Regions from separate parts of the Bacillus sp. Marseille-P3661 genome, predicted to be linked through region 2. Evidence: predicted binding sites of a transcription regulator. Region 2 holds the regulator's gene; each other region holds the start of a gene.
What was found. The regulator CtsR, encoded in region 2, represses protease genes until heat stress. The targets are predictions, from matches to a motif close to ATGGTCAATAAAGGTCAAACA.

Region 1: the regulator CtsR is predicted to act here: its motif matches at 5,487-5,507, upstream of clpB (ATP-dependent chaperone ClpB).
Region 3: the regulator CtsR is predicted to act here: its motif matches at 4,467-4,487, upstream of C1724_RS12750 (ATP-dependent Clp protease ATP-binding subunit).

What each region holds. Positions count from the first base shown of each region.
Region 1 is NZ_LT965954.1:590,524-601,256, reverse strand. It holds gene C1724_RS13910 (carbamoyl phosphate synthase large subunit) at 1-3,025, shown strand, start outside; gene argF (ornithine carbamoyltransferase) at 3,027-3,986, shown strand; gene C1724_RS13900 (undecaprenyl-diphosphate phosphatase) at 4,095-4,910, opposite strand; gene C1724_RS13895 (YjzC family protein) at 5,110-5,289, shown strand; gene clpB (ATP-dependent chaperone ClpB) at 5,534-8,140, shown strand; gene C1724_RS13885 (YjzD family protein) at 8,203-8,391, opposite strand; gene C1724_RS13880 (alpha/beta hydrolase) at 8,593-9,333, shown strand; gene C1724_RS13875 (NAD-dependent epimerase/dehydratase family protein) at 9,432-10,325, shown strand; gene C1724_RS13870 (BMP family ABC transporter substrate-binding protein) at 10,430-10,733, shown strand, end outside.
Region 2 is NZ_LT965959.1:539-11,271, forward strand. It holds gene C1724_RS23860 (MgtC/SapB family protein) at 900-1,598, shown strand; gene C1724_RS23865 (CtsR family transcriptional regulator) at 1,734-2,195, shown strand; gene C1724_RS23870 (UvrB/UvrC motif-containing protein) at 2,223-2,765, shown strand; gene C1724_RS23875 (protein arginine kinase) at 2,769-3,857, shown strand; gene clpC (ATP-dependent protease ATP-binding subunit ClpC) at 3,854-6,277, shown strand; gene radA (DNA repair protein RadA) at 6,484-7,863, shown strand; gene disA (DNA integrity scanning diadenylate cyclase DisA) at 7,867-8,943, shown strand; gene C1724_RS23895 (PIN/TRAM domain-containing protein) at 9,080-10,192, shown strand; gene ispD (2-C-methyl-D-erythritol 4-phosphate cytidylyltransferase) at 10,203-10,733, shown strand, end outside.
Region 3 is NZ_LT965954.1:356,657-367,389, reverse strand. It holds gene C1724_RS12765 (hypothetical protein) at 104-301, opposite strand; gene C1724_RS12760 (DHH family phosphoesterase) at 549-1,799, shown strand; gene C1724_RS12755 (DUF5634 family protein) at 1,842-2,153, shown strand; gene C1724_RS12750 (ATP-dependent Clp protease ATP-binding subunit) at 2,243-4,375, opposite strand; gene C1724_RS12745 (HAD family hydrolase) at 4,681-5,469, opposite strand; gene C1724_RS12740 (NUDIX hydrolase) at 5,594-6,223, opposite strand; gene C1724_RS12735 (phosphatase PAP2 family protein) at 6,361-7,008, shown strand; gene C1724_RS12730 (hypothetical protein) at 7,010-7,222, shown strand; gene C1724_RS12725 (hypothetical protein) at 7,219-7,722, shown strand; gene C1724_RS12720 (alpha/beta-type small acid-soluble spore protein) at 7,737-8,009, opposite strand; gene C1724_RS12715 (stalk domain-containing protein) at 8,154-9,086, shown strand; gene C1724_RS12710 (hypothetical protein) at 9,206-9,616, shown strand; gene C1724_RS12705 (M20 family metallopeptidase) at 9,650-10,733, opposite strand, start outside.

The sequences.
Region 1 (10,733 bases), on a different contig from region 2:
AGAAGGTTGCCGCGTCATCCTCGTTAATAATAACCCAGCAACCATTATGACAGACGAAACGAATGCAGATGCTGTTTATTTCGAGCCCTTAACTGTTGAAAGTATTGAAAAAATAATTATTAAAGAAAAACCGGATGGATTGTTAGCTACACTCGGTGGGCAAACAGGATTAAACTTAGCATTTTCCTTACACGAAAAAGGGATTCTAGAAAAGTATAATGTCGAACTATTAGGGACCCCTATCGAATCTATTAAAAGAGGGGAAGACCGTGAAGCGTTCCGAGCATTAATGCATGAATTAAACGAACCAGTACCGGATAGTGAAATAGTCGAAGATATGGAAGCGGCAAAAAAGTTTGCCGATGAAGTAGGATTCCCAATTATAGTTCGTCCTGCATACACCCTTGGTGGATTCGGTGGAGGTATTGCAGATGATCTCGAGACGTATACTGACCTAGTACGCAGTGGTCTTGATGCAAGTCCCATTACACAATGTTTAGTAGAAAAAAGTATTGCTGGCTTTAAAGAAATTGAATATGAAGTAATGCGCGATTCGAGTGATACATGTATAACAATATGTAACATGGAAAATATTGATCCGGTAGGAATTCATACTGGCGATTCAATTGTTGTTGCACCATCACAAACTCTAACGGATGTAGAATATCAAATGCTACGTTCAGCATCTGTAAAAATCATTCGCGCATTAGGTATTATTGGGGGCTGTAATATTCAATTTGCACTAGATCCAGTAAGTAAGAACTATTATCTTATTGAGGTTAATCCACGTGTAAGTCGTTCCTCTGCTTTAGCTTCTAAAGCAACGGGTTATCCGATTGCACGTATAGCTGCAAAATTGAGCTTAGGCTATACATTAGATGAACTTTTAAATCCTGTAACAGGCTATACGTATGCCAGCTTTGAACCCGCATTGGACTATGTCGTTGTTAAATTCCCATGCTGGCCTTTTGATAAGTTTCCAAGTGCAAATAGAATTCTTGGAACACAAATGAAGGCAACAGGTGAGGTAATGGCAATAGACCGTAATCTTGAAAGTGCCCTTCAAAAAGGTGTTCGATCATTGGAATTAGGTGCTACTGGATTAAAGCTTGCTAATATAGAAAAATTAAATACAGACGAATTGTGGTCAATTGTTAAAAAAGCGGATGACCGTCGTTTCTTTGCAGTGTTGGAGTTGTTAAGACGAAATATTGAATTGTCTGAAATTCATGCTGAATCCAAAATAAATACCTTCTTTTTAAATTGTTTTGAGAGATTAATAAGCTTGGAAAAGGAAATTGACACAACTTCTTATAAAAAGGTAACGGAACCGTTTATGAAGAAAGTAAAAAAGTACGGTTTTTCAGATGCTTATTTAGCGCAAGTATGGGGAGTCGATGAATTAGCTTTACGTAATCTTCGAAAAGACTTAGAGATAAAAGCTGCCTATAAGATGGTTGACACTTGTGCGGCTGAATTTGAAGCGAATACCCCATATTATTATTCTAGTTACTATGGGGAATGTGAAGTTCATCAAAGCGAACGTAAGAAAGTCTGTATCCTTGGTTCAGGTCCAATTCGGATTGGTCAAGGCATTGAATTTGATTATAGTTCAGTTCATGGAGTACTTGCTCTTCAAGATGAAGGCTATGAAACAATTATGATTAATAACAATCCTGAAACAGTTAGTACAGATTACGAAATGGCAGACCGCTTATATTTTGAGCCATTAACTCTTGAAGATGTTCTTAACGTTCTTGAAGTAGAGGGTGTTAATGACGTGATTGTCCAATTTGGAGGACAAACAGCTATCAATTTAGTTGCCCAATTAGAAAATGCTGGTGTTAACATTCTCGGAACAAGTGAAGATATTATCGATCAATTAGAAGATCGCGAGCGTTTTTACCAATTGCTAAGGAAGGTTAATGTTCCACATATTCCTGGTGAAACAGCCTATAATATTGATGATTTGAAAGAAAAGGCACATAATATAGGTTTTCCTATATTACTAAGACCTTCATATGTAATTGGTGGAAAAGGAATGATTATTCTAAATTCCAAGCAAGAATTAGATTTGTTAATTGCAGATCAAACGGATAAAGTATTTCCGATCCTCTTGGATGCCTATGTTGCAGGAAAAGAGGCTGAAGTAGATGTGCTTACTGATGGCAGTGAAATACTAATTCCAACAATTATTGAGCATGTTGAAAAAGCAGGTGTTCATTCAGGCGATAGCACAGCTATGTTGCCAGCAGTATCGATAACTGACAAACAAAAAGAATTAATTGTTGACTATTCAAAACGAATAGCAACAGAACTTAATTTTAAAGGAATCATGAATATTCAATTCGTTCTATCGGGAGATGTGGTTTATGTATTAGAAGTAAACCCTCGTGCAAGTAGAACGGTTCCTATATTAAGTAAGGTTACAGGTGTACCTGTAATTCAAATTGCGACAAAGTTATTGCTTGGGAAATACTTGAAGGATATTACCGAAAAATGTGGACTTTTGCCTGATCGTCCGTATGTTACAATCAAATTTCCTGTTTTCTCTACAATAAAACTTGCGGGTTTAGATCCAATTCTTGGACCAGAAATGAAATCTACTGGTGAAGGAATTGCTATTGCAAGCTCGAAGGAAGAAGCATACTATAAAGTTTTTCATTGGAACGAGCAAAAATCTACAGATAAAAACGAGGTATATATCGACAGCAGCGGTTTGTCAGAAGACTATCTAATCTTTATTACAAGTGCACTTGTTAACGCAGGCATAAAGGTAGCAACGGATGTTGATTATAATAATTGGGTTCAAAATAATCATGCACTCGCCTTAATAAGCTTATCCAAGGATAAAACTAATGATGAAATTGAAAAACGTAAAATGGCATTAAAATATCGTCTCCATGTCTTTACAGAATGGGAGACCGTTGAAGGGTTCTTAATTGGACAAAAGAACAGCGACTTTACCGTGCATTCAATTCAAGACTGGCTAACTAATAATATTCCGCAGAAAGAAGTGATTTAAGATGAACTCGCCAGCTACTTTAGAAACTCCAAAAATTAAGGTGAAAGATTTACTCACCTTAAGCGATTATAGTAAGGAAGAAATAACCGGGTTGATTCAATCGGCAGTTGAATTAAAAAAACAACATAAAGCAGGTCAACATTTGGATGTATTAAAAGGAAAGACAATGGGGATGATTTTTGAAAAATCCTCAACACGCACACGTGTTTCTTTCGAGGCAGGCATGACACAATTAGGCGGGCATGCTATTTTCTTAGATAGTAAGGTTACTCAATTAGGCCGTGGTGAAACAATTGCTGATACAGCAAAAGTTCTTTCTGAATATATTGATATTATTATGATCCGTACATTTGAACATGAAAAAGTAGTAGAATTGGCAAAAAATGCAACAATCCCAGTTATTAATGCTTTAACTGACGATTTTCATCCATGTCAAGCACTAGCAGATTTAATGACAATCTATGAAATAAAGGGCAGTATGGAAGGTCATAAACTTGTATACGTTGGAGATGGAAACAACGTTGCACATTCTTTAATGATTGCTGCAGCAAAGGTTGGGTTACATTGCACTGTCGCGTGTCCAGCTGACTACGCTCCAAAAGCAGAGTTGGTTGAGCTTGCACAAGGTTTTGCTTCTGAAACAGGGGCTGAAATAAAAGTTTTACATGATCCGGTTGAAGCCGTAAAAGATGCAGATTTCATATATACAGATGTATGGACTAGTATGGGTTTCGAAGCTGAAAGCTCAGAGCGTACGCAAAAGTTAGAGCCTTTCCAAGTAAATGAGGAATTAATGAAACATGCAGATGAAAACTATTCATTTATGCATTGTTTACCGGCCCATCGCGATGAGGAAGTAACAGCTGATATCATCGATGGAAAACATTCCGTTGTTTTTCAACAGGCAGGTAATCGTCTCCATGTTCAAAAGGCGCTTACATTAGCGTTGTTATCTAAATAATGATTTAAAAAGGCTGAACCAAAAAGTCGTTATAACAACGAGCGACTTTTTAGTCAGCCTTTTATGTATATAATTATAATTAGTATTTGCTTTTAGTTAATTTTATTCTTAATTAAAAATGAATACGGCTCCCCCTACGATAAAACAATAAATTGCAAAGTAAATTAAATTTCCTTTTGCCATTATATTCATGAACCATTTTAATGAGAAATATGAGGCCACTAAAGAACCGATAAATGCTAACGAGTAGGGAATAAATAATGTGCTTAAATTAGGGTCGTTCATTAAGTCATTAATAGATAAAATCATCCCACCTGCACTAACAGGTATAAATAAAAGAAACGAAAATTTTAGTGCTGTTTCTTGTTTCATCCCCAAGGACATAGCAGCAACTATAGTTGCCCCGGAACGGCTAATACCAGGTATTAATGCGATTGCTTGAGCACAGCCGATTAAGATAGCATCCTTTATGGTCAATTCACTGTCACCTTTGTGTCCGCGCAAGTTTCGAATTGCCCAGAGAGCAATACCTGTAATGATTAACGTTATGCCAATTAGCTGTACTCCACCTTTAAAAATGTCTCCGATTACATCCTCAAATAATACTCCGATAACACCTGCCGGCACCGTAGCAATTATTAAATAAATAATAAACTTAAAATCAGGTCTTGAATGTTCATCGCGGGTAGTTATATATTTAAGTCCATTTGTTGTTAAACGGATTAGGTCTTGACGATATATAAGCAAAACGGCTATTAGTGAAGCGAAATTTACTAAAAGTTCAAAGCTGAAACCTTCGATTGTTAGACCTAAATAGTGTTGTGCTAATACTAAGTGGCCGCTTGATGAGATTGGAATGGGCTCTGTAAATCCTTGGAAAACACCTAAAAATAAATACTTTAATAACAGATAAACTTCTTCCACTATTAATATCCCCCATTTTAAAATTAAAATTAACGTTTGACTTTTTAAATTAAACACCATCGTTTGATATCTGTAAAGTAATTGCTATAATATTTTACATATTTATACAGAATCGGTGTGATATTGAACAAAATTCACCTCATTATATTTAGAAAAACGGATACAATAATCATGAACCTTAAATAAGGAGGTTTTTTAAATGGGTCAACCTCGGCAATTTCGTGCAGGACAAAAAGCCCCAAATAATGGAGTTTATGTAGAAATTGGTGAAACTGGTTCAATGGTTCAACATCCACAATCAGTTAGACTACAAGCTGGTGACCGTTTTCCAGAGAACTCCAATCATAATCGAAAATGGACGTATGCTCGAAAACCATAAACATGTTGGCCATCCTTGTATTAGCAAGGATGGTTTTTAATTGATTTGTTGTTTTAATACGGATTTGGTCAAAAAAAATCAAAATATAGAGTAATTCAGAGGAAAGGAGAGAAAAATATAATAAAACAACTATAAATCAAAAATCATCATTATATTTGCTGTTTGAAATCAAAGAGAAGTTTATCCATAATATACTAAAGGTCAGATAAGGTCAAATACCATTTGATGAAGGAGTGGCTTTTAAATGGATATGAAAAAAATGACAGAAAAAACACAGGAAGCATTGGTTTATTCGCAAAATCTTGCTGTTAGAAAAAGTCATCAAGAAGTGGATGTTGAGCATCTATTTTTGGCTCTAGTTGAACAACATGAAGGAATAACCGCAAGTTTGTTGCAGCGGCTGAATGTTAATATCAATCACCTTAAAGAACAAGTAGAAGAACAATTAAATAAACGCCCCCGTGTTAGTGGATCTGGCATTGAAACAGGGAAGTTATATATTTCGCATAGATTACAATCATTACTTGTCCGCGCTGAAGATGAAGCAAAACAGCTAACGGATGAATATATTTCGGTAGAACATGTGCTGTTAGCGATGACAGAGGAAAAAACAACTACTGACATTGGTAAATTATTTAAGCAAAATAGGATAGATAAAAATGCCTTACTCGAAGTATTATCTGAAGTTCGCGGTAATCAAAGAGTAACTAGTCCAACACCAGAAGTTACATATGATGCATTAAAGAAATATGGACGGAACTTAGTTGAAGAGGTAAGAGCAGGTAATGTAGATCCAGTTATTGGTCGTGATTCGGAGATTCGGCGAGTTATAAGAATTTTATCTCGAAAAACTAAAAATAATCCAGTATTAATCGGTGAACCAGGTGTAGGTAAAACCGCGATTGTCGAAGGGTTAGCACAACGAATTGTACGAAAAGATGTTCCAGAAGGTTTAAAAGATAAAACAATTTTTGCGCTAGATATGAGTGCATTAATTGCAGGTGCTAAATTTAGAGGTGAATTCGAAGAACGGTTAAAAGCAGTACTTAATGAGGTGAAGAAAAGCAACGGAAAAATATTACTATTTATTGATGAACTTCACACAATTGTAGGAGCAGGAAAAACAGAGGGAGCAATGGATGCAGGCAATATGTTGAAACCAATGCTTGCAAGAGGAGAGCTTCATTGTATAGGGGCGACAACTTTAGATGAACATCGAAAATATATTGAAAAAGATCCTGCTTTAGAACGACGATTCCAACAGGTGCTAGTAGAAGAACCTACTGTGGAAGATACGATTTCTATTTTACGTGGCTTGAAGGAACGGTTTGAAATTCACCATGGTGTTAATATTCACGACCGTGCCCTTGTATCAGCAGCGATCCTATCTGATCGTTATATTTCAGAGCGTTTTCTCCCAGATAAGGCAATTGACCTTATTGACGAAGCTTGTGCAATGATTCGGACAGAAATGGATTCAATGCCAACAGAACTAGATGAAGTGACAAGAAGAATCATGCAGCTGGAAATTGAAGAAGCGGCATTAAGCAAGGAAAAAGATCAGGCTAGCATCGAGCGCTTGCAATCGTTAAGAAAAGAGTTGGCGAATCTCAAAGAAACCTTCCATTCGATGAAAGTAAAATGGGAAGAAGAAAAGGAAAGTATCAACAAACTTCAAGAATACAGAGAGAAAATTGAAAAAGCTCGAAGAGAGCTAGAAGATGCGGAATCAAGATATGATTTAAATAAAGCTGCAGAGCTTAGACATGGTTTAATCCCAGAACTTGAAAAGACGTTAAAGAAAGCTGAGCAAGATATGGCCCAAGAAGAGCAAGAAGGCCGCTTATTACGCGAAGAAGTAACAGAAAACGAAATATCTGAAATAGTAGGCCGTTGGACCGGTATTCCTGTTTCCCGATTATTAGAAGGAGAACGCGAAAAGCTCCTCCGCTTGGATGAAATTCTACATGAGCGAGTGATTGGTCAAGATGAAGCGGTCCAGCTTGTGGCAGATGCGGTTATTAGAGCAAGGGCTGGTATTAAAGATCCAAGCCGGCCTATAGGTTCATTTATATTTTTAGGCCCAACCGGAGTGGGAAAAACAGAGCTAGCCAAAGCACTTGCAGAAAGTTTATTTGACAGCGAGGAACAAATGATTCGTATTGATATGTCAGAATATATGGAAAAGCACGCTGTATCAAGGTTAATCGGAGCACCTCCAGGCTATGTAGGTTATGAAGAGGGGGGACAATTAACAGAGGCAGTTAGACGAAAGCCTTACTCTGTATTATTGCTAGATGAAATTGAAAAGGCACATCCAGAGGTTTTTAATATTTTGCTTCAGATGCTTGATGATGGAAGAATCACTGATTCAAAAGGGCATGTAGTGGATTTTAAAAACACTGTTATTATAATGACGTCAAATATCGGTTCTAGTCATTTATTAGAAGGATTAAGCGCTCAAGGCGAGATTTCTGAGTCCGCAAGAGACATGGTACTTAAACAGTTGCGCCAGCATTTTCGTCCTGAATTTCTAAATCGCGTTGATGATACAATTTTATTTAAGCCATTAACAGTAAAGGAAATAAAGGGCATTGTTACCAAGTTAGTCAATGAATTGCAGAATCGACTTGAGGATAGGCAGATAAAAATTACTCTAGATGATGAGGTTAAAGGATATATAGCGGAAGAGGGTTTTGACCCTGTTTACGGTGCACGCCCTTTAAAGCGGTTTATCCAACGATTCATTGAAACAAAATTGGCTAGAGAACTTATTGCTGGAAACATTGTTGATGGCGCAAATGTGATTATTGGTATGAACGGAAATGAATTGGTGATTACAACATCTTAAGTAAAGAGTAAAAGCAAAGGCTCCCACTACAAAATAGTGGGAGCCTTTGCTATTCAAATTTATTAGTGGTGTGTGCCACTAGGTTCATTAGATTGACCAGTTTCACCTAGAAGGATAATAATTAATGAAAATGCAACTGTAATGACTACACCTTGCATAAATTCATATGTACCACCTGACATGCTGCTAACAACATATACTAACATTTGGCTTAGAAGAAAAGTCCAAAAAACTGTCCAAAACACACGCATTATTGTTCACCTCAACTTAAGCACATTTGTAATTTATTTTATCATAATTAAACTTGAAAAATAAAGTAAAAGTTCGTTAATGCCTCCTAGTATGTATAGGCGTATGACGTTTTTTGTAAAGAATAGGTATATTCCCTTTGCTTTTTAATAAAAATGACATACATTATAATTGTGCAGGCTTAAAAAAGGCGAGGGAACAATATGAAAATCGATCGACGTTTTTTAAAAATTGATAGTGAATGGAATGTTGTCCACCTACCTGAACAACCTAACGGCTTTGCAATATTAATTATAGGTGATAGAAATCATTATGTAGACGAAAGCACGAGTCTCTGGATTCAAAATCCTGATAGATTACAAATGCTTGAAATGCTAAGGAAAAAAGGCTACACGATCTTTTACTCCAACTTATATGGAAGGCATTGGGGAAGTCCTAAGGCTGTCGATCTGCTAATAAGATTTTATCAAATGCTAATGCGCAATGAAATTCTAAATAATAAAATTCATATAATAGCTGAAGGTATGGGAGCTTTAGCAGCTCTAAAGTTCGTGAAAAAAATGGATTCTTCAGTTCGTTCGATTGTGATGATGAGTCCATGTATTGATTTAAAGAAATATATGGAGCATGAAAAAGTAAACAAGCTGTTTTATAAGCATTTGCTAAAGGAACTTTCCTTTGCATATGACATTGAAGAAAGATTCGTCGAACAAAAAGTAATCAAACCTTTTGATGTTAAGTATTTTACAGCTTGTCAAATACCTGTGAAAATATGTCAATCGACAAACCGGATTTCCTATAATATAAACGACCATGGTCGAATGTATGAGAGATCATGTGGGCAACAATCACCAATTTCATTAACGTTACATTTGTTTGAGAAAAGGTTTAACATCACTCAAAACATCATAAAGTTTTTAACTCAATATGAAAAGGTATTATAACCCCTTCTATCAATTACTTCAGATAGAGGGGGTTTTTATTCTAAAATGCATACATTAACATACATATGTAATAAAATTAGATGCTGGGGGAACACAATATGAAAACTGCGATTGTTATTGGAGCATTGGGGTTTATTGGTTATTCATTATGTAATAAGCTATTGGAGGATGGTTTTGAGGTTATTGGTATCGATTGTTATGATAAAGACAATTCAAAGAAAAAAATACAGGATCAAAAATATTTAGAAATTGCTAGAAATTCAAACTTCAAATTGCTAGAAATGGATATCACAGACGCAACGTTTGAAACAATCCGTACTTGTGATGTTGTTTATTATTGTATTAATAATCAAACTATCCTTGAAAGTAATTTTGATATAGCTTCTAACCAAGCCATTAACAATATAAGGAAGGTTATCCAGTATTGCAATCAGGTTAATGCAACCTTCATCTATTTATCATCGTATGAAGTTTACCAGGAAAACCTGCCAATTCTCACACAAGAAACTAGATTGGAACCTCGAAATCTTGCCGGAATGTTGAAAGTGAAAGAAGAGTCCGAGGTCTTAGCTAATCATGGAAGCTTGAACTATTATATACTGCGTATCCCAACAATTTACGGCCCATGGCAGCCGGAATATATGAGCTACCAGCGGCTAATTTCAACTAATACTATTAATTCTCCCATGGATGTTATTCGAGAAGATACGATCTATATTTACGATCTAGTAAGTTTAATGATCGGTCTACCTACCATAATACCTAAAAAACAGGTATTATTAATCAGTAGTGGGAATGAAAATTACTGGTTAAAGGGTTTTAACATGTTGAGTGAGGAAAGACAGTTGAACCTTCCGGCTACTAAAATTTCTCTTACTGAAACTGAAAAGCAGTTAAAAAAGTATATAGATACAGACTTAAAAGATGGTCTCAATGAGCAAAAGTTACACTATAACTATATCAATAAACTAAAAAGTTTAGATTTATTATAAAACTTTTCAATATGTAAGTAATTTCCTTTTACAATAATAACAAGTAGGAGTAGAATAGATATGATAGGTACATATAAAGATGGGTTTATTATGGGAGGGACTTAATGTTGAAAAAGCTTTTTTTGGCTTTGCTAACAATTTTAGTCCTATGTACGGCTTGTGGACAATCTGTTTCCACGTTTAAGCCACTAAAGTCTATAAAAGTAGGACTGTTATTACCTGAAACTATAAATGATCCCGTTTGGGGTAATAAGGGATATAAGGGTTTATTGAAAATACAATCAGAATATAACGCTGAGGTATTTTATAAAGAAGGGATCACAACATTAAAGTCTGTTGAAGAAGCATTGAGAGAGTTTAGTGAACGAGAAGTTAATATCGTATTTGGACATGGTTCTGAATATGGAA
Region 2 (10,733 bases):
TGTAAAAATTAAATGATAATAAGTTTAATCGTTTTAATACCATTTATGTTATCAACAAAATTCGACAGTTCTATTAACAGTTATGGATAACCTATTTGATAATATTTAAAATGTTATCCACAGCTTTTACGGATTTTTTTAGTTTGTGTTAACTTGTTACTGACATAAAGAATTAGCTTTGATTTATGTTAAAAACCGACCAAGGGGGAAGGATGCTTATTTATTGGTATAAAACCTTTCATAAGGCGGATGAAGAGGAACCAGAGTAGAAAACAACGAGAGAAACCCCTTCATAAGGCGGATGAAGAGGAACCGGAGTAGAAAACAACGAGAGAAACCCCTTCATAAGGCGGATGAAGAGGAACCAGAGTAGAAAACAACGAGAGAAACCCTTTCATAAGGCGGATGAAGAGGAACCGGAGTAGAAAACAACGAGAGAAACCCTTTCATAAGGCGGATGAAGAGGAACCGGAGTAGAAGACAATGAGAGAAACCCCTTCATAAGTCCAATGAAGAGGAACCAAAAATAAAAAAGTGCATTCAAAAACTCTCCAACGAATAGCAAATATAACTAACTATCAGTATCTATCCACATATTTATCCACATTATACATTTACTCCTTCGAAACACAAATTTAGTGAAATATCGACAAAATTTTATTAAAGGGAATATTGTTAAATATAACAATTTAAATAGTTAATCAACACTATAGAAATTGTCTATTTATTAAACAATATTTACTGAAATAGTCCATTCCAAAGCGAGAACAAAAGACCATAAAGCTTATCCAAATTTTTAAGCTATTTTAGCATGAATTGTCTTCAGTTCTAATACAATGAAAATACATGCTTATAACTTTTTAGACAAGGGTACATTACTTTAAGGGAGGGTAGTGTCCATGTTAGAACAATTTCTTGGAGATAACTTTGAAATAATGACAGCGAGAATTTTTTTTGCTGCTTTTTTAAGCGGAATAATTGGATTCGAGCGAGAAATAAAAAATCACCCTGCAGGTTTTCGAACACATTTGCTTGTTGGGATTGGGTCTTGCTTAATGATGCTAATGTCATTGTATGGCTTTAATAATTACATTGATAGCAGTGAAAATATAAGATTTGATCCTGCGAGGATACCTTCTTATGTCATCAGTGGAATTGGTTTTTTGGGGGCTGGTACTATCTTGGTAAAAGGTGCTACAGTCAGAGGATTAACAACTGCTGCTTCTATTTGGGTAGTGGCAGGAATTGGCTTAATAGTGGGAGTAGGTATGTTTGCACCTGCATTGCTGACAACGATTGTTGTGTTATTAAGTTTAATCTTCTTAAACAAATTTGAGCATCGCTTCTTACAGAACAATAACTCACATTCATTACATATTGTCGTCGATAAAAATAGCAATGACCTGTATGAAATCATAAAAATAATTGAAGATCGAAAGGTACCATTAAAACGTTTTTCGATTGAAACACATAAAGAATCTGAAATAAGTCCCTCATTAAAAAAATATGTAATTGAGGTTAAACTTGCAAATAAAGATAAAAAAGCAATGATAATCGACGAAATTTCACAATTACCTTTCGTATATAGAATCTTTTAATGTAGTTTGTAATGTAAAAAATTTGGAAAAGATATTAGTATGTTAAAAACGAATTAGTTGAAAACATTATGCAATCGACTATATAATATATATACATGGTCAAAGAAAGTCAAAGTCAGAGGAAGGGGAGGGATCATGCGTAATATTTCTGATGTTATTGAACAGTATTTGAAAAAAGTACTACATGTAAGTAATGAAAATGCAGTTGAAATTAAGAGAAGTGAAATAGCTGAGAAATTTCAATGCGTCCCCTCACAAATTAATTATGTAATTAATACAAGATTCACGATTGAAAAAGGATACATTGTTGAAAGTAAACGAGGTGGCGGAGGTTACATTCGAATTATTAAAGTTCAAACAGATAATCATGCCCATTTAATTGATCAGATGCTCGATCTAATACCACGAAGAATTACTCAATCAACAGCTGAAAGTATTGTTGCAAGACTTTTAGAGGAAGGTGCAGTATCTAGAAGAGAAGCAAAGTTAATTTTAAGTGCAATTGATAGAGATGTACTTTTATTAGATTTACCTGAGCGTGATGAATTCCGGACTGTTATCTTAAAAGCGATGCTTCAAACATTAAAATATAAGTAATTTTTATATCGGGAGAGGTGTGTAAGTATGGAATGCCAAGAATGTCACCAAAACCCTGCATCACTCCATTTTACTAAAATAATTAATGGAAAAAAAACTGAAACACATTTATGTGAACAATGTGCGCGGGAAAAAGGTGAAATGATAGCCGGTGGCGAATTCTCTATTAATAGCCTTCTTTCAGGGTTACTTAATATAGATTACCCAACAACTTTAGCAGGAGCAAATAAAAACTTTGAGAGCTTACAAGCACTACAATGCTCTAACTGTGGATTAACTTTTCAGCAATTCTCTAAAATAGGTCGTTTCGGATGTTCCAATTGTTATAGGGAATTTCAATCAAAAATTGATCCTATCTTAAGACGAGTACATGGTGGAAACACATCACATGCTGGTAAAATTCCAAAAAGAATTGGCGGAAGTCTTCATATTGCAAAAGAAATTTCTACGCTAAAGGAAGCGCTGCAGAAGTCGATTCAAAATGAGGAATTTGAGAATGCTGCACAATTAAGAGATAAAATTCGTTCCTTAGAGCAACATTTAGGTGAGCATAGAGAGGGGGAGCAATAGTCTATGTCACTTGAAAAGTTCATAAACCAAGCTATTAGCCCTTGGATGAATGAAGATGGTCAAGATAGCGATATTGTATTAAGCAGCAGAATTCGCTTGGCCCGAAACTTAAAGGATATAGTGTTTCCAACCTTAGCATCAATTGACTCACTTACAACAGTGGTCGAACGAATAGAAGAGTCTATATCAAATCAAAGTTTTGCTGAAGTTGGCAATCTCGAAATGATTAAGATGGATAATCTAGAGACAATTGGAAAACGGGTTTTAGTGGAAAAGCATCTTATTAGTCCACATCTTGCAGAAGTATCTGAAAAAGGTGCTGTCATTTTATCAGAAAATGAAGAAGTAAGTGTGATGGTTAATGAAGAAGACCATATCCGGATCCAATGCTTATTTCCAGGTTTACAATTAAAAGAGGCTCTAAAGGTTGCAAATCAAGTGGATGATTTACTTGAAGAAAGGGTAGACTTTGCATTTGATGAAAAACGGGGGTATCTTACTAGTTGTCCAACAAATGTTGGAACAGGGATGAGAGCATCCGTCATGATGCATTTACCTGCTCTTGTGCTAACACATCAAATTAATAGATTACTGCCTGCAATCAGCCAACTAGGCTTAGTTGTTAGAGGCATTTATGGTGAGGGTAGTGAAGCACAAGGTAATATTTTTCAAATTTCTAACCAAATTACATTAGGCAAATCTGAGCAGGATATCGTTGAGGATCTCCAAAGTGTTGTTGCGCAGGTTATTGCGCAAGAACGAACTGCTCGAGATATGCTAGTTAAAACATCATCGATCCAACTGGAAAACAGAGTGTGGCGTTCCTATGGAACATTGGCGCATAGTCGTATAATCCAATCAACTGAAGCATCTCAAAGTTTATCAGATTTGCGATTGGGGATTGATTTAGGATTCATTAAAAATATTTCACGTTCGATTTTAAATGAATTAATGATTTTAACCCAACCAGGGTTTTTACAGCAATATGCTGGTAGAAAGCTTACACCTGATGAGAGAGACATAAGAAGAGCAACTCTAATAAGAGAGCGATTAAGATTAGAAACGATTCGTTGGGAGAGTGATGGTAAATGATGTTTGGTAGGTTTACAGAACGAGCACAAAAGGTACTTGCACTTGCACAAGAGGAAGCGGTCCGTTTAGGACATAGCAATATTGGGACTGAGCATATTTTATTAGGCTTAGTTCGAGAAGGTGAAGGAATTGCGGCAAAAGCCTTATTGGCATTAAATCTTGGACCTGAAAAAATTCAAGAGGAAGTTGAAGCGCTGATTGGCAGAGGTAAAGAAGCATCGCAAACAATTCATTATACACCTAGAGCAAAAAAGGTTATCGAATTATCGATGGATGAAGCCCGTAAGTTAGGTCATTCCTATGTGGGAACAGAGCATATATTATTAGGCTTAATTCGTGAAGGCGAAGGTGTAGCTGCTCGTGTCCTTAATAATCTTGGAGTAAGCTTAAATAAAGCACGACAACAAGTACTTCAGCTATTAGGCAGTAATGAGTCATCATCTTCAGGGCATCAAGGTGGAACAGCAACAAATGCGAATACACCTACACTGGATAGCCTTGCGAGGGATTTAACACAAATTGCACGTGAAGGAAGTCTTGACCCTGTTATTGGAAGGGAAAAAGAAATTCAACGTGTAATAGAAGTTTTAAGCCGCCGTACTAAAAATAATCCTGTGTTAATCGGTGAACCTGGGGTTGGAAAAACAGCGATAGCTGAAGGGCTAGCGCAGCAAATTATTCAAAACGAAGTGCCCGAAATTTTAAGAAATAAGCGTGTTATGACATTAGATATGGGTACAGTTGTAGCGGGAACCAAGTACCGTGGTGAATTTGAAGACCGTTTGAAAAAGGTAATGGATGAAATTCGCCAAGCAGGGAATATCATCTTGTTTATAGATGAATTGCATACTTTAATTGGTGCAGGTGGTGCGGAAGGCGCTATCGATGCATCAAATATCTTAAAACCGTCATTAGCTCGCGGTGAGTTACAATGTATCGGTGCGACAACACTTGATGAGTACCGTAAATATATTGAGAAAGACGCAGCGTTAGAACGTCGATTCCAGCCAATTAAAGTGGGCGAGCCAACGCAAGAAGAAGCCATCCAGATTTTAAAAGGTTTGCGAGATCGCTATGAAGCCCATCATCGCGTTACGATTACGGATGATGCTATCGATGAAGCTGTAAAATTATCAGATCGCTATATTTCTGACCGGTTCCTTCCTGATAAAGCGATAGACTTAATTGACGAGGCGGCTGCAAAGGTACGTCTTCGCTCATATACAGCACCACCTAACTTAAAAGAGTTAGAGCAAAAATTAGAGGGAATTCGTAAAGAAAAAGACGCAGCAGTACAAAGCCAAGAGTTTGAGAAAGCTGCATCATTACGCGATACTGAGCAACGTCTTCGTGAAGATGTAGAAAAAACGAAGAAGGAATGGAAGGAAAGACAAGGGCAAGAGAATTCAGAAGTTACAACTGAAGATATCGCACTAGTGGTTTCAGCTTGGACGGGTGTTCCTGTTTCTAAATTAGCTCAGGCTGAAACTGACCGCCTTTTAAATATGGAAGAGATTTTACATGGTCGTGTAATTGGGCAGGATGAAGCCGTAAAAGCCGTTGCAAAAGCTATCCGCCGGGCTCGTGCTGGCCTAAAAGATCCAAAACGTCCAATTGGTTCCTTTATTTTCTTAGGTCCAACAGGGGTTGGTAAAACAGAGCTAGCTCGTGCTCTTGCAGAATCCATGTTTGGCGATGAAGATGCACTTATCCGCATAGATATGTCAGAGTACATGGAAAAGCACGCAACATCGCGTTTAGTTGGTTCACCTCCAGGATATGTAGGTCATGAAGAAGGTGGTCAATTAACCGAGAAAGTACGTCGTAAACCATATTCGGTTATTTTGTTAGACGAAATTGAAAAGGCGCATCCAGAGGTATTTAATATTTTACTTCAAGTGCTAGAAGATGGCCGCCTGACAGATTCAAAAGGACGTACTGTGGATTTCCGTAATACAATCGTTATTATGACTTCGAATGTTGGCGCTAGTGAGTTAAAGCGTAACAAGTATGTGGGCTTTAATGTTCAAGAGGGTCAAGAGTACAAAGATATGAAATCAAAGGTAATGGATTCCCTTAAAAAGGCATTCCGACCTGAGTTCTTAAACCGTATTGATGAAATTATCGTCTTCCACTCATTAGAAAGACAACATATTAATGAAATTGTGACGTTAATGGCAAATGAATTAATTAAACGTCTTAAAGAACAGGATATTGAGTTTGTAATCTCTGATATTGCGAAAGAAAAAATTTCTGATGAAGGCTTTGATCCTGAATATGGTGCGAGACCATTAAGACGTGCATTACAAAAGCATGTTGAAGATCGTTTGTCTGAAGAGCTATTAAAAGGTACGATCGAAAAAGGTAAAAAAGTTACACTAGACATCGAAGATAACGAATTTGTTGTAAGGGCCGAATAAAATAGTTAAGTATAGATCATAGAATAAAATTGCATAAATATTTATTCATACATGAAAAAGAAGACGCATCTTCGGCGTCTTCTTTTTCTATATAACAGTAGAAAGCTTTAAAAAGTAGCAAATATTCGGTTTTTCTAATTCAAATTCGGTTATGGTATCATAATTCTTAATAAATAATTGTAACTTAATATGAGAGGGTTTTTTCGATGAGCAAGAAAAAAACAAAGTTTTGTTGCCAATCATGTGGCTATGAATCACCCAAATGGATGGGTAAATGTCCAGGTTGTAATCAATGGAATACCATGGTTGAAGAAATGGAGATTACAAGACCATCTAGAAGACAATCATTTGTTACAGCAGCTGCATCCACAGTTATAAATAAACCACAATCGATTACTTCAATTGAATCTATAAGTGAACCACGAGTGCATACTAATTTCAAAGAAATGGACCGTGTGCTTGGTGGGGGAATTGTTCCTGGTTCACTAGTGTTGGTTGGCGGTGATCCGGGTATAGGAAAATCTACACTTTTATTACAAATATCAGCCCAGCTTGCGAGTTTGAACCATAGGGTTTTATATATATCAGGTGAGGAATCAGCTAAACAAACGAAACTTAGGGCAGACCGATTACGTATATTAACTGATAACTTATTTGTCCTATCAGAAACAGATCTAGAGTTTATTGAGAAAGCAATTGAGGAGATGAACCCATCTTTAGTCGTAATCGATTCCATTCAGACTGTATATCATCCTGAGGTACAATCTGCACCTGGTAGTGTTTCACAAGTAAGAGAATGTACATCCCATTTTATGAGAATTGCAAAAACAAAAGGCATTGCGATTTTTATTGTTGGTCATGTTACAAAAGAAGGTTCTATTGCTGGACCGAGATTGTTAGAACATATGGTAGATGCGGTGTTATATTTTGAAGGGGAACGTCACCACACGTACCGAATTTTACGAGCAGTAAAAAACCGGTTTGGGTCAACCAATGAGATGGGAATCTTTGAAATGAAGGAAGAAGGGCTTGCGGAAGTTCTAAATCCATCGGAAATATTTCTAGAAGAACGCTCAGAGGGGTCAGCAGGTTCGATTGTTGTAGCTTCGATGGAAGGTACACGTCCTGTATTGGTGGAAATTCAGGCACTTATATCACCTACAAGCTTTGGCAATCCAAGACGGATGGCAACTGGAATCGATCATAATCGCGTATCACTGATTATGGCAGTGTTAGAGAAAAGAGTTGGATTTCTGCTAGGGAGCTATGATGCTTATCTAAAGGTTGCGGGTGGGATAAAGCTAGATGAGCCAGCTATAGATTTAGGCGTAGCGATTAGTATTGCATCTAGTTTTCGTGATCAACCATCTAGACCAACAGATGTTGTATTTGGGGAAGTTGGCTTAACTGGAGAGGTTAGAAGAGTATCGCGTATCGAACAGCGCGTTCAGGAGGCTGCCAAACTAGGGTTTGAACGAGTAATAGTTCCAGATAGGAACATAGGAGGTTGGTCTACCCCAAAAGGAATCCAAGTAATTGGTGTGTCTACCGTTGCTGAGGCTTTAAAGTATACCTTAGGAGGATAATCTATGGGTCATGCCAAACAGAATGGGAATAAGCACAACGAGATCCTTAATTTTGTATCGCCAGGTTCACCGATAAGGGAAGGGATCGACAATGTTTTGAGGGCAAATACAGGGGGATTAATTGTTATAGGTTATAATGAAAAAGTAAGAGAAGTAATAGACGGCGGTTTTACCGTTAACTGTATATTCTCCCCCGCCTATTTATATGAATTGGCAAAGATGGATGGTGCCATCATATTAAATGATACGGGCACGAAAATACTTTATGCCAATACACAACTTATTCCTAGCTCTGGTATTTCATCCATTGAAACAGGTATGCGGCATCGTACTGCAGAAAGAGTTGCTAAGCAAACAGGGTGTCTCGTCATTGCAATTTCCCAACGGAGAAATGTTATCACACTTTATCAAGGTGATTTTCGCTATGCATTACGTCAAATGGGTGAAATTCTAACAAAAGCAAATCAGGCAATTCAAACTTTAGAAAAGTATAAATCTGTATTAGATCAAGGAATTACAAATCTTGGAGCACTTGAAATGGAAGAACTAGTTACGCTGCAAGATGTGATTCAAGTTATTCATAGGGTAGAAATGGTTCTTCGTATTAAACAGGAAATACAAAATTATATAATTGAGCTCGGTACAGAAGGTAGATTAATTACGTTGCAATTGAATGAGCTTGTTTCGAATATAGAAGAAGAAATCATATTATTGATTAAAGACTACAGCCAATATAATATTCACGATTCTAATAAATTAGCATCAATAATACAAGTATTATCAGAAGCTGACCTGTTAGATGATGAATTTATTTTAGAGCTTTTAGGTTATGAAAGTAAAGATAAAGCTGAGGATTTGAATGTATGCCCTAGAGGGTATCGAATTCTCTATAAAATTCCACGTCTGCCACAAGGTATTATTCACAATTTAGTTTCTCGATTTCATAATTTAAATGCGATTATGAGGGCATCAATCCTTGAATTGGTTAGTGTTGAAGGTATTGGCGATATACGTGCAAAAAAAATAAAAGAAGGCTTAGAGCGAATTCAGGAGCAATTGTTGATAGATCGCCATATTTAAAAATTTAGTAACTTACTGGAAAAATTGAAATTTAGTAGTGAAACAAGATAAAATATAAAGTGAAAGTATTAATCTTTAACAGAATGATGTTTTTAAAATAGAAATTTAGTTAATAATGATATAAGGAGGTGAAGGAATGGTAAAACGTATAGTTCAGTTATTCTTTATCATTGTAGGGGGAACACTTGGTTACTTGTATGTCCCATTATTGTTGCAGTTGTTGAATATTGGTGAGATTGGTTGGTTTGCATCATCCTATGCCTGTGCGGTATATGGAGCAATTATTTTATTTCTTTCAACGTTTTGGTTAGTTGATTATATTGTAAGTTTAATTAGAAAAATTGAGGAAGCGCTTGTCAAGGCGCCGGTTACTGATATTTTATTCGGTAGCTTAGGTTTAATTGTTGGACTAATTGTTGCTTTTTTAATTATGATTCCTTTAAAAAGCATAAACTTCGAGGTATTAAGTACAATTATTCCAATTTTTGTTACACTATTCCTCGGTTATTTAGGTTTTCAAGTAGGTTTTAAAAAGCGGGAAGAACTGATAAATTTATTTTCGATAACGGGCCGTTTAACTGTTAAAGATAAAAAGAAACAACTAGTTGATGAGACTGAAGGCACCGAGGAGTATGTTAAAGGTAAACTGAAGATCTTAGACACAAGTGTAATCATTGATGGACGTATTGCAGATATTTGCCAAACCGGGTTTTTAGAAGGTACAATTGTTATTCCGCAATTTGTTCTAGAGGAGTTACAGCATATTGCAGATTCTTCTGATGTATTAAAGCGTAATCGTGGACGAAGAGGTCTTGATATTTTAAATAGAATTCGCAAAGAATTAGCAATTAAAGTTGAGATCTTTGAAATTGATTTTGATGAAATTCAAGAGGTAGATAGTAAACTTGTTAAACTAGCTAAAGTAACCTCTGGTATCGTTGTAACCAATGATTTTAATCTAAACAAAGTTTGTGAGCTTCAAAATGTAATGGTTCTAAATATCAATGACTTAGCAAATGCGGTTAAGCCAGTTGTACTGCCTGGAGAAGAATTAAATGTACAAGTAATTAAAGATGGTAAAGAACATAATCAAGGGATTGCATACCTTGATGATGGCACAATGATTGTCGTCGAGGAAGGTAGAAATTATATCGGTAAACGAATTGATGTTCTAGTTACTAGTGTATTGCAAACTTCAGCGGGACGTATGATATTTGCTAAACCCAAATTATTAGAAAAAGCACTTTAAGGTGAACGAAATGGACTATTATGTAGTTATTCCAGCGGCTGGGCAAGGTAAGCGCATGAACGCAGGAATGAATAAACAATTTATTAAGTTAAATGATGTACCTGTTATTATTCATACTTTAAATGTGTTTAATAGTGACAGTGATTGCAAAGGTATCGTCCTTGTTGCGAATAAAGATGAAATTCAATCCTTTAATGAATTAATACAAGAGCACAACGTATCAAAGGTTATTGATATCGTTGAAGGTGGTAAGGAAAGACAGCATAGTGTTTTTAATGGCTTAAAAGCTTTAAACGGGGCGGACGATATCGTTCTAATACATGACGGTGCTCGCCCATTTGTAAAACACGCAACGATTCATAAGCTTGTTGAAGCAGCCGTAAACTATGATAGTGCAATTGTTGCCGTTCCTGTAAAGGATACAATTAAATCCGTAAAAGATGGTATAGTAGAGAAAACGATGGAGCGCTCAAGCTTGTGGTCGGTACAAACACCACAAGCTTTTCGTCTTGCGTTGATCTTAAAAGCACATGAGCAGGCT
Region 3 (10,733 bases), on a different contig from region 2:
AAGATTTTTCAAATACTTGAACTTATATGTAATAGAAATTAAAAAGGAGGGTGCTACTATAAGTAAACATCCTCCGCTTTTAGATTGAATTACAATATTTATGTTAGAAAAGTGTAAGTACTAAACAAACTGTCCCAAGTAAGAAACCATTAGAAACCATTAATATTCCTTTTCCCCCAATTACACTTTTTCGTTGAAAAAATCGGACAGTTTGCCATAGATTGTAGGCAAAAAGCATTGGTATTACAGCAAAATAAAACAAAATAATCCCAATCATAACCAACCCCATTACTGAACCCAAAATAGTTCCCCCTTAATTTATGAAAATTCCAACAATAAAGGAATTATATACCACTAAAAGATTAAAATCTAGTTAATTTTCAAAACAGTCAGATTATTATAAGTAGTCTATATTTTATATGTACTATAATTTTTCTTAAATTATTTATGTAGAATCATTTGAATTTGAACTTTCCCTTTATTTATTACTATTTATGAAATAAACTGTTTAGAAACAGGGAAGATTAGGAGATGGGAGGAATTAAGTTATGATTAAACTTTTTACTGATAGTGATCTCGATGGAATGGGCTGCAGTTTACTAGCGAAAATCGCATTTGGAGAACAAGTTGATGTTGAATATTGTACATATCGAAATCTAAATTACCGTGTAAAAAAGTTCTTGAGTAATCCGGAAGGTATAAATGCAATGGTTTACATTACAGATCTTTCGGTAAATGAGGAAAATGAAAAGGCTTTTGAAGGTCGTTATAAGAAGAATAAAAATATCCAAATGATCGATCATCATGCAACCGCCCTTCACTTTAATAAATATGAATGGGGTATTGTTAAGCCTGAATATGAAACAGGCCATAAAACAAGTGCAACATCCTTATTTTATGATTATTTAAAAGAGAAACAATTGATTACTCCTGAGCAAAGTTTAAATGAATTTAATGAATTGATCAGGCAATATGATACATGGGAATGGGAAGAAAATGAAAATTTAGTAGCAAAACAACTAAATGATCTATTTTCGATAATAGGTAGACAACAATTTGAGGAACAAATGCTAGAACGTTTGACAGCAGTGACTGATTCCTTTTTTTTCACTGAAGGTGAAACGTTATTACTAGAGGTTGAAGAGAAAAAAATTGAGCGTTATATACGGTCAAAAAATAGACAACTTATACAAACATTTATCAATGATTTTTGCGTCGGTATTGTCCATGCTGAAAGCTACCATTCAGAATTAGGAAATGCTTTAAATAAGCGAAATCCGCATTTAGATATGATAGTTATTATTAATGTGGGCAATAAATCTGTGGGTTTTCGGACAATCCATGATCATGTAGATGTTTCAAAATTCGCTAGTACGTTTGGCGGCGGTGGTCACCCTAAAGCATCTGGTTGTTCATTAACACCAGAAACATTCAAAACATTTGTTGTGGATGTATTTGAAATGGAACCAATTAAACCGGATCCGGAGTTCAATCAATACAATACGAAAGAATCTGAATTTGGCACTTGGTATGAAACTTCGGCAAAAGATATTATTGCTATCCATAAAAATAGTGATGAGATGTGGACAATTACCCAAAATAATACTTTGTTAGAGCAAGTTTTTGAGAGTTTTAATGACGCTGAGAATTTTATTAAAAGAGAATTTATGGCATCCTTACAATATGATAATGAAGTACTTAAACAAATCTCGACAAAACATAAAATTTCAGAAGAACAGCTGCGAAGTAATTTTGCAAATGAAATGACCAAGATTATGACAAATACTAAGGAAAGTTAGTTTATCAAAGTTTCTGTTGATATGAAAGGAGAATCATAAGCAATGGAATATAAAAATAGAGAAAGCATATTAGATGAAATGCAAAAGTCACTACAACCACTAATGCAACAGTATGATCTAGATAGCATTGGAATTTATGAAGAACAAGGTGAGGATGAAAATTATTATATAGGCTATAGTATTGAGAAAAAGGATAATTTTTTTATTATTAATCTTCCATATGTAAAGAATGAACAAGGGAATTTGGCGGTAAAAGATACGAATTGGACGATTCAGTTAGATGATCATGAAGAGAAAAATATTAAATCCTTGGATGAAGTATTTAATCGAATTGAAGAAAATATAAAGCATTAGAGCAAAAAGCCCCGGCTGGTTCATGACAGCCGGGGCTTTATTTAAGATTAAGCAGAATTGCAGTCTTTAGCCAATGCTCGCTTTTCGATCTACTCGACGATAATTTCGTCGTTCATTAACTTAGCATGAAGGACTGAGAGATCTTGCTTGTCTAATAATAAATCAGTGATTCGATCTTCAAGCTGGTCTTGGATTACTCTTCGTAATGGTCTTGCTCCAAATAAGCTGTGATAGCCTAGCTCCACTAATTTTTCCTTCACATCAGTATCGATTTCAAATGTAATATTTTGTTCCTGCAGCATATTTTGTAATTCAATAAGCATTAAATCAACAATTTCTAATAAGTGTTCTTTTTCAAGTGCTTTGAATTCAACTATACTATCAAAGCGATTTAGAAATTCGGGCTTAAAGAAGTTGCCTAATGATTCTAATAGGTTGCTTTCTTGTGTTGCTGCACTATCGTCTTTCTCAAAGCCAACCGTTACTTTCTTATGGCCTACGCCAGCATTGCTTGTCATAATAATAACTGAATCTTTAAAGCTTACAGTACGTCCTTGACTGTCTGTTAACCGTCCGTCCTCGAGTATTTGTAAAAACATATGCTGTACATCTGGATGTGCTTTTTCAATTTCATCTAACAGGATAATACTATATGGGTTCCGGCGGATTTTCTCAGTTAATTGGCCTGCCTCATCATGCCCTACGTAGCCTGGCGGAGAACCAATTAGTTTTGATACTGAGTGTTTTTCCATAAATTCACTCATATCTAAGCGTATCATACTTTCTTTTGATCCGAATAATTCTTCAGCTAATGTTTTAGTTAATTCGGTTTTACCTACACCTGTAGGTCCAACAAAAAGAAACGATCCAATTGGACGATTTTTGGCTTTTAGACCCGCTCTACTACGACGAATAGCCTTTGCAACCTTTTGAACTGCATCTTCTTGCCCAATTACTTTCGTAGAGAGAGTAGTAATAAGATTTTTCATTTTTTTTTGTTCATCTAGTTGTAGCTTTCCAACGGGAATACCTGTTTTTTCTTCAATGATAGCTTGAATATCATTGACAGTTACAATTGGTTTTTCATCTTGGATGGTAGCGTTCAACTGTGTTTCTAGCTTAAGTTCTTCCTGTCGAAGTTTTGCAGCTAATTCATAATTTTCTTCTATAGCAGCTTGTTCTTTTTTCTTTGTAATTTCTACAAGGCGCTCTTCGATTGTTGAGGTATTGGTTTTATTATTCGTTTTAAGGTTAATTTTTGAACCTGCTTCATCTAATAGATCAATCGCTTTATCAGGTAGGAATCGATCTTGAATATAACGGTGAGACAAAGTCACGCAAGCCTCAATCGCTTCATTACTATAATTCACTTCGTGATATGTTTCATATTTTGATTGAATTCCCTTTAGTATGTCGATAGCTTGTGCCACTGTTGGTTCATTGACAATCACTGGTTGGAAACGACGCTCAAGGGCAGCATCTTTTTCAATTTGGCGATATTCTTTTAATGTAGTTGCACCAACTAATTGTAGTTCTCCCCGAGCTAGTGCTGGTTTTAAAATGTTACCGGCGTCCATGGATCCTTCTGCGGATCCTGCACCTACTAGTAAATGTATTTCATCTATGAATAGAATAATATTTTTTCGAGATTGAAGTTCTGAAATAAGTTGTTTCATGCGTTCTTCAAATTGACCACGTATACCGGTGTTGGCAACAAGTGACGCAACATCGAGCAAGTAAACTTCTTTATTTAATAATTTATTTGGTACTTGGCCTTCTGTAATTTTTAGGGCCAATCCTTCAACAATAGCAGTTTTACCAACACCAGGTTCACCAATTAACACTGGGTTATTTTTGTTTCGACGATTTAATATTTCGATTACACGGTTAACTTCCTTGTCACGGCCAATCACAGGATCTATTAATCCTGCCTTGGCAGCATGAGTTAAATTTCTTCCATATTGAACTAAAAATCCATTTGATTTAGACTGTTTGTTTGAATCTGGGGAATTTGATTGAGCATATCCTTTACTTTTATTAAAATTATTCCACAATTCATCTAAAGGAGAATTCCCAAATCCACTAAAGCCGCTTGGAATATTGAATTTGACTTTCTCCTTAGTATAACAATCATGGCATAAATTTAGCTGTTGCTGACGTTGATTCACTCTAAAATTCATTTGAATAGTTGCCGCGTTTTGATTGCAAATTTGACAAATCATCGAAAGTATCCTCCTTTAATAGTTTAAATTTAAGTTGATCAGCATTTTTTGACTTTGACTAACTTTGACCTTATGACTATATGATAATTGATAGGTCAAAAAAGGTCAAGGTTCGATTAGGATTTTTATTTAGTTTTTTGGTAAATAGCCAGACAAGGTTTCAGTATATTAGTCAAAAGAAGGAGTACAACGAATTAGAATGGACGGGAATAATTCAACTTAAATGAGGCTAAAAAAGACCAAATCCTCCGATTTGGCCTTTTGACATGTTGGATATGCAGTGTTCTCTTTTTAGCTTTTTAAAATTAGTTAAGTGATTCAATGATTGGGAATAGTTCCTGTAAATGTTTAATTTCGAAATCAGGATTAATATCTTGTATTCTTTCTTTACCATGTCTATTAATCCAAACTGATTTTATACCAACGCGTGAAGCACCTAAAATATCAGTAAGTAAATTATCTCCAACCATGATAGCTTCATTATTCTCGATATTCATTAATTTTAGTGCATGTTCAAACATAGCAGGATCTGGTTTCCCACGACCAACATCCCCAGAAATAATGATTTGCTCGAAATACGGGACTAGTTCTGGCGTTAATTTTAATTTTGTGTTCTGTAAATCAGGAGATCCATTAGTAAGAAGAAGAAGTTTGTATGTATCCTTTAAGGCATCTAGTATTTCAAAAGTTTCTTCGTATACAAAAGGATTTTGTTGACGCATAACTGGAAAAAGTTCCGCGAGGGTACTGCCGAATTCCTCATTATCTATTCCAAGTGCTTTTAGTCCATTCGTCCATGCATCTTTTCGATATAACGGAACAATTTTGCTCATTTTTTTAAAATTTTCCTCATCGTCTAAGAAGTTACCCCAAAGACCTTCGAAAGGATTAATCCCGATCATTTGTGTGAATGGATATGTTTCGTATGAGCTGTACAGTTCTCTAGCTGCACCACGAACAGCATCTTCAAGTTTCTCAGGATCAATATCATATTTTTCTTGAGCCTTTTTACATGTTGCTACAAAGGCTTCTTTAACACTCTTTTGATCCCAAAGAAGTGTATCATCTAGATCAAAGAAAATAGCTTTTAACATTGATTACTTCTCCTCTACATTACTTTTTTGTATGTTGCAAATATAACAAAATTTTTTTCTTATCACTACAATACAAATAAAAATAAATCTAGTAAATAGTTAATTCTAAATTTTACGTATAGTGCTAGCTTTTTATCAGGTTTAGGAAGTGATGTAAAATTCTAGCTGTTAATCCCCAAACAACTTTATCTTCATACCGGTAGAAGAGCTCATTCATTTCTCTAGGCCGCCAATTATAATTTTTTCCACCTGGAACAAGGTGAAAAGGAAAGTTTTCTTCAGGTTTTACATCAAAATGAATTTTATAAACTTCAGGCTCATTTTTGATGAGATATGAAATGGGAATTGTAAAAATAGACCCTACTTCTGCAGTATTTGGTGATAGCTCATTCAAATCCTTTTTAATCCAACCAAAATACGGATAGATTACCGTACCAAAGGGTGATAGGAGATAGTCTAAAGCCCCCATTAGTTGGAGTTCATTGCTTAGAATTCCAAGTTCTTCACATGTTTCCCTAATTGCTGCATCTTGGCTGCTTTCTCCATTTGAATCTAAACGCCCGCCTGGAAAACAAGTTTCTCCTGGTTGTCGCCTTAGTTCCTTAGATCTAATCTCAAACAATATATGATACTCAGCACCTACTTTGATTAGAGGTAAGAAAATTGAAAATTGATTTAACTGATTATTTTCGAAAATTGAGGGTTTTCGATGTTTTAATGAAGTGATACGTTCATATAGCTCCTTTTGATCCATCTACTCCAATCCTTTACTCAAAATGTCCAATAGTTAAATTTTTGATCATTGTTTAACTTATTTTAACATATTTTTATATTTTTAATGGAAAAGACAAACAATATTGTAACAATAGATTTCCAAAAGGACTGATATAAATGATAGGCAATACTCGTTTAGTGGTATTAATGAGTGTAACCATTAGTCTATTTATCGTTACTAGTTTTGGGGTAATTACTCATAACTTTATATTGATTGATACGTACGGTACAAGCTATATACAGAGCTTTAAAACCGATTGGCTGACAGAATTGCTTATCATTATTACACATATCGGGTCGTATAAGATTGAATATCCTATTTTTCTATTGCTTGCTATTTATTGGTTAATAAGGAAAGAAACTTTATTTCCACCAATTTTACTAATAAATTTAATCGGGGCTCAGGTTTTAAATCGATTTTTAAAAGAACAATTTGTTAGAGAAAGACCTGTTATTGAACATATAGTAGATGTTACTGGATATAGTTTTCCAAGTGGACATGCAATGATATCAACAGCTTATTATGGATTCATTGCTTATTTAATTTGCCGCACTCTTAACTATAATAAAACACTATGTTACTGCATTCAAATTTCAATAGGGACATTAATATTTTTAATTGGACTTAGTAGAATTTACCTGGGTGTTCATTATCCTAGTGATGTAATTGGTGGTTTTTTTATGGGATTTAGCTGGCTTATATTTACGGTGCTTATATTGCATAAATTTCAGTATTTACTAGAAACTAGAAATGGAGGTGCCTAATATGAGCGCTGAAAATAAGCAAAATAAGTTGAAGGTATTATTAGCTGAACTCAACGCTAATAATGAATATGCAAGTGAATTGCAGCAAGCTATTTCATTAATCCCTGCAAATAAAGTAAGGGAAACGTTAGTACAGGAATTAGAAATAAAACAAATTATTATTAATGCGTTAGAAAAAGAAATTAACGAAACAAAAGTAGGTGATATGGAATGAATAAAGCTGGCGGCTTACTATTTGCGTTGATTTTTCTTACAGGATGTAATGCGAGCAATCCAGATTATCAGGCGAATGTAGAGAATCAAGTACATGATATAACTGAAAAAGTAGAGTATGATCAAAGAAAATTTGTTGCATTAGAACAGAACAGTCAGCCACCGCTGGAAATAAGGGAAGAAACGATTAATATTGTTCAATCTTTGATTAATCAGGAAAAAGGTGTTAAAGATTCGAGAATACACACTGATAGCATGAATATTACGATATCAATTCTTGTCAACGAACAAATTACTAGCCACGCGGCTGTAAGCATTGGTGAAAGAGCTGCCCAACATTTATCCTCATTTGCAAATGGAGGAAGGCCTGTTGAAGCAGGTGAACTTGGAGATTTATATAAACATTATAACCTATCCATTTTGGTTGGTAAAAATAATTCAGAACCCATTATATCGGGGGTTAAAACGTCTGTAGACCCATCAATTAGTTGGAAAATGTAAGAGAGGTATACTAATTAACCTCTCTTATTGTTTTGAGCAAGTTGTTGTTCCGCCATTCTAATCATTTCTTTAACCATATTTCCGCCAATTTTCCCACCAATTTTCCCAGCTTCGTTTGCTCTAATGTTGCCATTATAGCCTTTATTAAGCTGAATACCTAACTCATCGGCTACTTCATATTTGAGGTCTTGCCCCCCCTGAAAGCCTTGTTTTTGCATGACTTGATCTTTTAGATTATTTACTTGTTGTCGAGCTCCCGGTACAAGAAGTTTTCTATTTCTACCCATTTTTCATCCCTCCATAATAATATTTTTCCCAAAATCAGCATTATAAAAATTACTCAATTTGGTAATTGGACCAATTATCTACTAATGAACTGTAAGCTATGATAATGTTAAAATTTTCACAAATAAATATGATGGAGAATTGATATGAAGATCATAAAAACACTAGTAACTATTATGTTTTTAATATCATTGATTCCTAATAACATAATAGCAAATACTAATTATACGATAATTGTTAATGAACAACATGTTTCTTTTCAAGAACCGCTCTTTATTGATAATGGACGACTTTATGTGCCAGTCCGTTTTATTGGTGAGCAACTAGGAGCGGCTGTTGAATGGAATGATGTTAATCGAACTGTAAAGATACAGACTCCTGTTAACGATACAGTCACTTTCTTTATTAATAGCAGGAAAGTAAAAGTGAACAATTCGATGTATAATTTAGATGTAGCACCAATGATACGTTATGATCGTGCGTATTTGCCAGTTCGTCATGTATCAGAATTTATGCATATGGAAGTAAAATGGATAGATGAACATAATAAAATTAAACTGACTTCTGTTCCCTTGTATGAGGTTCAACAAGGTGATAGCCTTGCTGCTATTAGCAAATCCTTTAATACAACGGTAGGCTTATTGAAGGAACGGAATAACCTAGAAAACGGTATTATCAATCCTGGAACAAAATTAAAGGTTATAATACCTCAGGCGATGCAAAGTAATAAGGAGCTAGAACTTCTTGCTAAGCTAATTCAAGCGGAAGCTGAAGGGGAATCATTTAAGGCACAGGTTGCAATTGGTAATGTGATTTTAAATCGTGTTGCAGACCCTCGATTTCCAAATACTATTGAGGAAGTTATCTTACAAGCCGGACAATTTACACCTGTAACAACAGGAAGAATTCATGAAGTTACTCCTTCAAATAGTGCAATTGATGCTGCAACAAAAGCAGTGCAAGGTGATATGCCAGTCGGAGATTCGCTATACTTTTTCAATCCTGGTAAAACTACAAACGCTTTCTTGGCAAATCGTGAAGTTGTTATAGATATTGGAAGTCATCGTTTCACTAAGTAACATTGTAAACTATATCCATTCTTGGCAGAAGGTAATTACAGATCCTCTTACTACTCCATACAATTGTGGGCATATTAAAGTATGTAAACGAAAAACAATTATATGGAGGGAAAAATAATATGAAAAAAACATTGCTTTTCGTTTCATCTTCTTTAATGTCATTAGGGCTTCTAACCGGTTGTGGTGCTGCCGATAATAATAATAATGATCCTATGGGTGTTCGTAACGATAACAATGGTTTTAACACAGAAAACGTACGTTACTATAACAATGATAATCGCGTAGGTCCAACGAACACGAATACAAGAAATAATGGTGTAGGTAATATGGAAGATAATAACGGTCTATTTGACGGAAATGGCAACAACAATGATGGGTTATTTGACGTCAATAACAATAATGGTAACGATGGATTATTTGATGTTAATGACAACAATGGTAATGATGGATTATTTGATGTCGATACCAATAGAAATGGCGGCAATGGAAACGGTGTGGGCGGAACAACTAGAACAGGAACAACACGTTAATAAAAAGAAGCTGGGGACCGATTCCTCAGCTTTTTATATATTTTCTCTTAAATAATTCAAGGCGACAGCGCCAAGTGTTTTTGCTGCATGCAACATAGCACGTTCGTCAATATCGAATTTAGGATGGTGGTGTGGATAAGCAGTACTCCAATCGGGATTCATAGCCCCTGTAAAGAAAAAAGAACCTTTAACATGTTGTAAATAATATGCAAAATCTTCTCCCCCCATCATTGGAGGAATTTCGTATACTCTTTTTATAGTTGGAATTGTTTTTGCCACATTCGCCAAAAACAAAGTTTCTTGTTCATGATTAATAACTGCAGGAAAGCCCCTCTCATATGAATACGTATAAGAAACATCTGCACTGAGACAAGTGCCTTTAGTTATTACGTCAATTTCTTCCTCTATTTTCTTTCGAACACCTTCATCAAAGGCTCTTACGGTACCAAGCAGTTCAGCAGAGTCTGCTATGACATTATAAGCATTCTTAGCTTCGAAAGCAGCAACGGATACTACAGCGGGTTCTAAAGGATCAATTCTTCGACTGACTATTTGTTGTAAATTCATGACTAGCTGTGAACCGACAACTATAGAGTCTTTGCAAAGATGAGGTTGTGCTCCATGACCACCTTGCCCCTGAATTTTAATTTTAAATTTATCTGTAGCAGCCATAAAGGCGCCACTTCGATATGTAATATCTCCTAAAGGAATGGTTGCCCAGAGATGGGTTCCGAAGATAGCGTCTACTCCTGAAAGGCATCCATCTTGAATCATCTCAATCGCTCCGCCAGGTGCTACCTCCTCTGCATGTTGGTGGATGAAAACAATACTTCCAGAAATTTCGTCTTTCATACTATTTAAGACTTTTGCAAGGACTAGCAATGTAGCAGTATGTCCGTCATGACCACATGCATGCATAACACCATCAATTTTGGATTTATAAGGTGTTTCGTTTTCTTCTTGGATAGGAAGAGCATCAAAATCAGCACGAAGTGCAACAGTTGGGCCAGGCAACTTTCCTTTCAGGGTGGCGACTACGCCGCGCCCGCCTACATTAGTTCGAACATCATGACCTAATTTTGCATGGTATGCTGCAATATATTTGGGTGTCTTTACT